DNA from 2 places in the Lactobacillus sp. ESL0677 genome. Region 1 is predicted to be linked to the other one. Evidence: predicted binding sites of a transcription regulator. Region 1 holds the regulator's gene; the other holds the start of a gene.
The links. The regulator NrdR, encoded in region 1, represses ribonucleotide reductase genes. The targets are predictions, from matches to a motif close to ACACNATATATNGTGT.

Region 2: the regulator NrdR is predicted to act here: its motif matches at 2,151-2,166, upstream of pnuC (nicotinamide riboside transporter PnuC).

What each region holds. Positions count from the first base shown of each region.
Region 1 is NZ_CP113946.1:1,386,354-1,390,549, forward strand. It holds gene dnaI (primosomal protein DnaI) at 197-1,099, opposite strand; gene OZX76_RS06725 (DnaD domain protein) at 1,108-2,457, opposite strand; gene nrdR (transcriptional regulator NrdR) at 2,450-2,929, opposite strand; gene coaE (dephospho-CoA kinase) at 2,916-3,530, opposite strand; gene mutM (bifunctional DNA-formamidopyrimidine glycosylase/DNA-(apurinic or apyrimidinic site) lyase) at 3,527-4,196, opposite strand, start outside.
Region 2 is NZ_CP113946.1:1,146,978-1,151,173, reverse strand. It holds gene OZX76_RS05490 (GH25 family lysozyme) at 1-685, shown strand, start outside; gene OZX76_RS05485 (hypothetical protein) at 794-1,282, opposite strand; tRNA gene OZX76_RS05480 (tRNA-Ser) at 1,869-1,958, opposite strand; gene pnuC (nicotinamide riboside transporter PnuC) at 2,185-2,898, shown strand; gene OZX76_RS05470 (serine hydrolase domain-containing protein) at 3,051-4,196, opposite strand, start outside.

The DNA of each region.
Region 1 (4,196 bases):
TTAAGATTGATAATGGAATCCAGCCTTTGTTAAAACCTTTATTAGTAGAATGAGTGGGGTCTTGCTCATGAAGGACTTCCAGAAAAAGCGTCCTTTTCTCTGAGTTGAGCAACATCATGTTCATTCATTGCACTTAATTATACGCAAACAACGGTTAAATGCAAGAACTTTTTAATAGAATTTGATTAAAAATAAATTAATGCCGGCGATTGGGTCCCGACACGACTATTTCTTTAGCCAGTGTCCGCACCCGTTCCATCAGGCGTTTGGCCTTAATTGGATCAAGAGCATTTTTGGTTTCTTTAAAATGGTCTTCCAAGTCAGCCATCGCAAAATTCGATGAGAAAAATGTCGGCAGAACATTATCCATCCGCGCTTGCAGAATTACACCTAGGACATCATCACGCGACCACTGGCTCAGAGTTTCTGCACCAATATCATCTAGTAGTAATACATCAGCTTGGCTCACGCGGTCAATTTCTTTTTGCAAGCTATTATCTTCAAAATGGCTGGATAAACCAGCGATAAATGTCGGCACATGTAAAAAGACTACCTGCTTACCCATCGCTGCAACCGAATTTGCTACTCCAGCTAATAAGTATGTCTTACCAACGCCGAAACTTCCTGATAGATACAGCCCTTGCTCGTGAGGATTTTGGGAATAGCCAGCCAAAAACTTACCAATAGCTGCCAATGCTGGTCCACGTCCTGCAGCTGTATCATCCACTTGACTCAAGCGCACATCATGCAACGTTTCTGGCAAATTAATCAGGTGCAAATGCTTCTTAGTATTAGCGCGCAAGCTTTGTTCAATTTTGTTTTCATCGGGTACATAACGCAAATCAATTGCATGATCATTTAAGAACAGTTCTGGTCGATAACCCGCTGTTACGGGGTCTTGCTTGTGTTGTGCCAAGTAATATTCGTATAAATTCGACCAGCTCTTCTTGATCATTTCGGATGTAATTTGACCTTTGTGCTGGTTCAAAAACTGCTGCACATTTCTATCCGCCAAAACCTGTTGGTAAATTTGTGCCAAATTATGCTTTTTAGCAATTTCTGGATTTAAATTATTAATAATATCGCCGATTGATTGCATAATTTCACCTACTTCATGCCATTTTTATCTTCTAAATCCTTAAAGAACTTCTTCAAGTCAGCGGAAGAAACATTAGTGCTTTGCGTTGCCGTCTTTTTACTCCAGTCAGTCCCCTTTTCAACACGTTTAGGTTTTGTCGAATAACGGGGGTAATAACTCTTCTTTTGCTGACGTTTCTCCATATATTCCAAAGCCTGGCTCCCAGTCTTAACGCCATGCTGCAGCCAATCATGCAAGATCGTATTGGCCAAACGGTAAGACACAGACGGTCCACTATTCAAGCAGGCATACGTCAAAATATTGAGCAATTCCGCTGGAATATCCTTTTGGTTAAACAAATTATCTAGCACCTTATACTCACTAGCATCAACATAATCATGTTTATCGGTTTTTAAGCGATACAAAAACTGGGCCGGCGACTTAGTCTGCGCCAATTGTAAAATTCGCTGGTCACGCAAGCTCAAACTAGAATTATCCTGAATTGTCGCTTGTGGATCCTGCGTTTGCTGCAGATTTTTCCGCGTGCCCTCTGCGTGAATATTTTCCGCAATAGTTCGCTTAATTAACGGCATGTCAAGCTGATAACTGTCATGCAAACACGGCAAAGTTTCATCCACAAATTCCTGCTCTGACAAGCCATAAGTACGCATTATTCCCCGAATAGCCGGACGATTTTTATCAATTTCACTAGCTGCAATCTGGTAAATTTCAAACTGTTCTTTCATAAACTGCCAGTCAATTTGATCCTGCTCATTAACACTGGCTGTCGCAGCCTGCTTGACCTGATTTTCCTGTGCAGCTCGCTGAACATCAGACGACGGACTAATTGCTTCTTCATCTGGCAAGCGAAAGACATCCATAAATGAAGCAGAAACATCCTTAGCGGTTTGCACACCGTTAACCTGATTCTCACTACGCTTATTTTCTTGCGCAAATAAATGGCTTAATCGCTGAAAAGTTGTCACGCCAACTTTTTCTTTTAACAAACTTGCCAGTAATGCCGTCGCAAAAAACTCACTACTGTCAGGTACGCGGTTTAAAGAAAACAGCAGCACTTGCCCCATGATCTCATTCTTGATAATGCGGGTCTTAACCAATCCTACTGCTTCTAACTTATGCAGCGCCTGAAATAATTCTTTCAAACTGCAGTCAAGTTGCTCCTGCAGATGGTAAATACCCTTGCTATCTGACAAAATTGCGGCAGCATCGTAGTCTGCCATTAGCGTTAAATAAAGAGCAACCCCACTAGCACCAATTAGCGGCTGATAAAGCTTAATTAAAACTTGTAAATCTTGCGGAAAAACCGTCACGCGATTAATGATAAAAAAGGGCTGCTTGGGATTAGAAGTCTCAAACATCAGTAGTTCCCTTCTCCTCACGTTTAGCAATCATGTCTTCCATGGTCTTCATAAAACTGGACATATCTTTAAATTCTCGGTAAATGGAAGCAAAGCGAATGTAAGCAACATCGTCAATATCAGCCAGCTCATCCATCACAACTTGACCGATTTTCTTTGAAGAAATCTCACTAACGCCTTGTTTTCTTACCTTATTTTCAACATGGTCAACCAGTTGCTCAAACTGCGCGCTAGTAATCGGCCGCTTTTGACCGGCAGCCATCACACCATGCAAAATCTTTTTACGACTGAATGGCTCTCTTGTACCATCATTTTTAATAACTAACAACGGGGTCGTTTCAACACGTTCAAAAGTTGTAAAACGAAAGCCACAATTTTCACATTCACGTCTGCGTCTAATTGCCCGGTTTTCATCGCTGGGCCGAGAATCAATGACACGTGAGGCATTTTGCCGACAATTAGGACATTCCATTCTTCTCTCCTTTTAACTTAAGTAACAACTCAGCCAATTTGGCTTCTAATTCTTCTATTGTACCAGTATTTGTAACTACATAATCGGCCAACTTGATTTTTTGTGCAAGTGGCATCTGACTTTTAATCCGATTTAGTGCCGCTTGGCGCGTCAATTGATCACGCTGCATTAACCGCTCAATCTGCATGTCTTCGGGAATTGCAATTAGCAAAGTTTTATCGCAGTATTTTTGACCGCCTGATTCAAATAAGACCGGGGCATCAACAATGATTAACTGCTTGCCCGCTTGCTTATTTTGCGTAATTTTAGCCTGAATTGTTTGAAAAATCAATGGATGAGTAATTTTATTCAGGATTGCCAGCTGCTCAGGACTACTAAACACCACTTTGCCAAGCTGATGCCGATTAATTGTTTGGTCTGAATTTAAAAACTTTTTGCCAAAATATTGGATAACTTGCAGATAGCCAGCTTCACCAACATTTAAAATTTGATGAGCAATTAGGTCGCTGTCGATAATGGGCAGCCCCTTTTTTCTAAAAAAGGCATCTGCCGTACTTTTACCACTAGCAATACCACCAGTTAGGCCCAACACTAGTGTCATTTGTAGACCACCTGACACTTAGGACAAAAAGTAGTACCACGACCATTAACCTTGATTTTTTCGAGCAAATTGCCACAGCGCGCACACGGCTCCCCCTGATGACCATAGACTCGCAGCATCTTTTGAAAGCCACCGGTTTCGCCGTTAGCATCAAGATAAGTATGTACAGTAGTACCGTGTTTTGTAATCGCCAGTGCAATCAGCTCATTAATATTATCATGCAGCTCTGCCACTTTCTTTTTAGGAATTTTATTAGCGCTACTTAACGGGTGAATTTTGGTTTTCCACAAAACTTCATCGACATAAATATTACCTAAGCCCGCCACAATGGTCTGATCAAGCAAAGTGCTTTTAATATTTTTCTTCTTGCGACTAAGACCTGCTGCTAAAAATTCCGTTGTAAAGGCGGCAGAATTCGGCTCAAAGCCCAACTTGCTAATTCCAGTAACTACCCGTTCAGTTCCCGTTGCTACTAACTGCATCCGCCCAAATTTGCGCACGTCATTATAGCGTAGCGCCGTATCATCGGTGAAAGCAAACTGCACGTGATCATGTTTATCTTTAGGTGCAGCAACCATTGTCAGCCGATATTTACCTTCCATGCGCAAATGCGACACGATTGTCAGATCACCACTTAAGCGAATTAATAAATACTTGGCATAGCGA
Region 2 (4,196 bases), 240 kb from region 1:
GCGTTCAATTAGCGGTAAATATTATTTATGGGTTGCACAGTATAACTCAATGACTGCACATCCAGGCTATAAGCCACGACCAATTTATGGCCGGCTAAATAGTTGGAGTAATAGTAGACTGGCTATTGTGCAATACACGCCAGCTGGAAGATTGACAGGTTGGCCAGGTGACTTAGATTTAGATTACTATAATGGTCAAGATATTGACTGGGATAATCATGCAAAGAACGAAACGAAAGGGGATATTGAAATGACTTGGCATCCGTTGGTTAAGACAACTGACATGGGCGCTGTCTGCGTCACAAAAAAGTCAGATGCAACTTTGTGGGCAGAGCCGAATAACGACAAGAAGTTGATTATGGTGCCTTATGGCAAGACTGTGATTATGCAAGCTGAGAGCGACAAAGGTTTCTACCAAGTTACATATAAAGGCAAGACAGGTTGGGTTGATTGGCGCACAGTGATTACGAAAAAGAATCCACTGTTCACTAATCCAAACATGCACGCTGTCTGTCAGGTTACTGGACCTGCAGTTGGTCACGCTTTACCTGGTGGGCCAAAGACAGGTAGAAAATTCAAGAAAGGCGACCGATACAAAGTGCTGCGCATGGAAAAGAATTATTTACTAATTGGTGCTGGTAAAGATAAGTGGATCAATGGTAAAAAAGTAAATATTATTTTATAATTGAATAGCAAGCGTTGGTATCTCTACGGGGACCAATACGAAAAGGCCGACCATAGAGCAATTAAGCTCTACAGTCGGTCTTTTTTGTTTTATTAGTTTTATTAAATATTAGCTGTCAATTTTTTTGCAATGTGTGATATATAAAGTGTTTGCTAATAAATATCCATTACCAATTGATAGCAAAAATATCATAAAAGTAATAATTATATTTAGTGTTAAATCTTTAGAATAAGCAGATATGATAAACCAATCTAGAAAAAAAGTAAAAAGCAAAAAAAGTATTGAAAATATATTATTCAATGTCTTTATACTTTTTAGAAAAAAATCAATTTTTCCAAATTTTAAATAATGCATAATAACAGGAAAACAGAAACGCAAACCAACTAATATCCCTGAAATAAATGCAACAAATGTAGAAATTGCCAAAATTATTTGGGAAATATAGGAGTTTAAATCAATAATATTAGGATGTTGTGCAATTATTGGTCCAATAAATGAAATTATAGCCGATAGATTACCAAATCTTGGAATATTTGATAATATTGTCTTACACCAATCAATTTTTTCTTCTTTATTTTTAATTCCACCATAATCCATTGACATGTCCTCACTAGCGTATTCAGTAGTAATTATATACCAAAAAACATTTTTAAAATTGTTTTTTGGTTAAATGTGATACATAAATCGAAAGAGATTCAAAAGAGATATTGTTGTCATAGCAGTGTTTATCAACTATTTTCAAACGAGTTTCAAATAAAAATACAACTTTTCGAATATAAATAATAGTGTGTTACAATATTTGCTAGAGAAAGGCGCATAAGGTACCTAATCTAAGTTAGCAGCTTAGTGTTTACATTGGCGGTAGGCTGTGGAAGTAATTAGCGCAGACGGGCTAAGTCCTTGATTAATTTCAAGGACTTTTTTCGTGTTATAATTTAATAGATCAAGTTCGGAAGGTTCTAGGAGTTAGACACCGAACTACAAACACCACCCGTTAATTCGAGTGGTATTTTTGTGTGTTAGATATATAAAAAGCAATCACCACTGTTGTAAAAAAGCGATAATCGTTTAAAATTCCACAGAAAAAGCACAGAATAAAAAACTTTTCATACAACCGTTAAAAAACGAAAATCCCTTTAAATCGGGATTTTCAAACACTATAAAACGTTAAAATACATAAAAAAGGAGAGTACAGGATTTGAACCTGCGCGCCAAGGAAAAACTTGGTTCGCCGGATTTCGAGTCCGGTGCATTACCACTCTGCCAACTCTCCACAACAAAGAATATTATACCCTATTGCCTCTTTTTTTCCAAATTAAATTTTAAAATTTTTATTCTAATTTTACCAGAGTCATAAGATTTATTTTCATCAAATTGCTCAAGTTCTCGTCCTGACTGGATTGCCACCATTTAAAAAATTGTATTTTAGTAAAAGCACATGATATGATAGGTAACATGTTTAAAAATACTAAATATTGTATCTGTAAGGAGAGAAAATAATGAAAATACAGCCAAATACTGATGTCTTCAGGCCTAAGTGGTATGTTGAGCAAATGCGCGGTTGGAGTTTTAAAACTTATTTGTTATTAATGCTGGGAATTGGGGTTATTATTGGCACTACAATTAGTTCTCCAATAAATACCATTTCGCTGGTAACAATGATTGCGGCAATTATGGGCTTTACTTGCACGCTGGCAATTACAAACGCTAAGCCATTAAACGGTATTTTGGGGCTGTTATCGGCGTTAATTTATATTGTGGTAGCAATTAATGCTCGTAATTATGCCGATGTTGTCTTGCAAGCATCATATATCTTTCTATTAGATTTGCCGGTTTTGTTACTGCCTGCGTGGGCAAAAGACGCAGAAAAACATATTCACGGGTTGAATGCATCTAAATGGCTGCTCACTTTGATTTTCTTTGCTGTTGTTACTGGTGCTCTTTACTTTATGGATACCAAGATTTTCATTAGCCCTCGGCCCTGGATTGACGCATTTGCGGGTTCAATTGGGATAACTGGTTCATTATTGTGTACTTTGCGTTTTCGCGAACAATATTACTTTTGGACGATTCAAGGAATTATGTCGATCATTCTGTGGGGTGTAACGGCTTTCCAAGGAGATGCTAACTTAACTTTGTTTATTACTTATATTTTGTACATGAGTAACGACTTACTTGCATTTACAGATAAAAATACTCATTGGTTCCACTAATTTATACTGCTATTAATACACGATTTCGATATTTATCGGAATCGTGTATTTTTTCTTTAATTATTGGCGATATGATTGAAAATCAATCATAAAAAAAGCCCTAACTTCGAAAAAAAGAGGGAAGTTAGGGCTAAATTAAAGCTTAAAAAATGCTATACCTTTTCAAACTCTGTTGGCAGCTTTAATGCTGGCTCGGTTAAAATTGTCAGAACATTATTGCCCAATGTAATTGGTAAAAGTTCATGCTCGTATAATCGTTCTTCAATAAACATATTACCTTGATTATTGATCATCACAGGATAACGCCATTTGCCTAAAGTAACCATCAAATTGTCATCTTCAGCGCTCAAAGTAACTAATCCATATCCTGGATTATGATAATCACCTAATTGGGCAGTATCTGCTTTAACATGATTCCATATAGTTCCTTTCACAGCATTAAGTTTCTTTTCTTTATTTGCAATCTTGGCTGTCATTATCTTTGATACTTTAGTCGTCCAATCAACTGTGTTGATACTTAATGCAGCGTCAATTGTTTGGTACGCTAATGCAAAAATTGCATCTGTAGAATCCATATTGGTTGTAAATACAAAAGCTAAGTCAAGGTCTGGTACAAATCCCAAGAATGAACAATAGCCAATGTATGAACCACTATGATAAAAATACTTGTGCCCATGATAATCTTCCATCATCATTCCTAAACCATAGGCAGCGAAGTTGGCACCACCATAAGCACGGTTGGGTAACATAATTGATTGTGGTAAATAACGCTGGGCTGTGACTTCGTTTTTAGTTGTTTTTTGCGTTTGCAGTTGAAATTTTGCCCAAGTAAGTAGGTTAGAAATGGTAGCTATCATGCTGCTAGCACCGCCAACCTTGCCTGGTGCAATAAATGGTACTTCTTTTGTCACATCTTTATCTCTAATATATGGTTTGGTGATTTTAGCAAATGGTGCTTCATGATGATTAATGTAAGTATCGTTCATTCCAAGTGGCTTAAGCAAATGCTCACGTTCATACGTACCATAATCTTCATCAATAACTTGTTCCATTACATAGGTTGTTACTGCAAAAATTAAATTGCTATATTGCATTTTTTGTCTCAATTCATGAGTAGGCTTTAAATAACCAACATGTTCTGCTTTTTCTCTTAAGGATAAGTCGTGCTCGTTCATATTGGTAAAACGCATTAAGTCATGTGCTGGCAAGCCACTTTGATGACTTAATGCATCTCGCCAAGTCAGATGTTCTTCAACATATTTATCAACCATTTTAAAATCTAGCCAAGACTTTTTTAA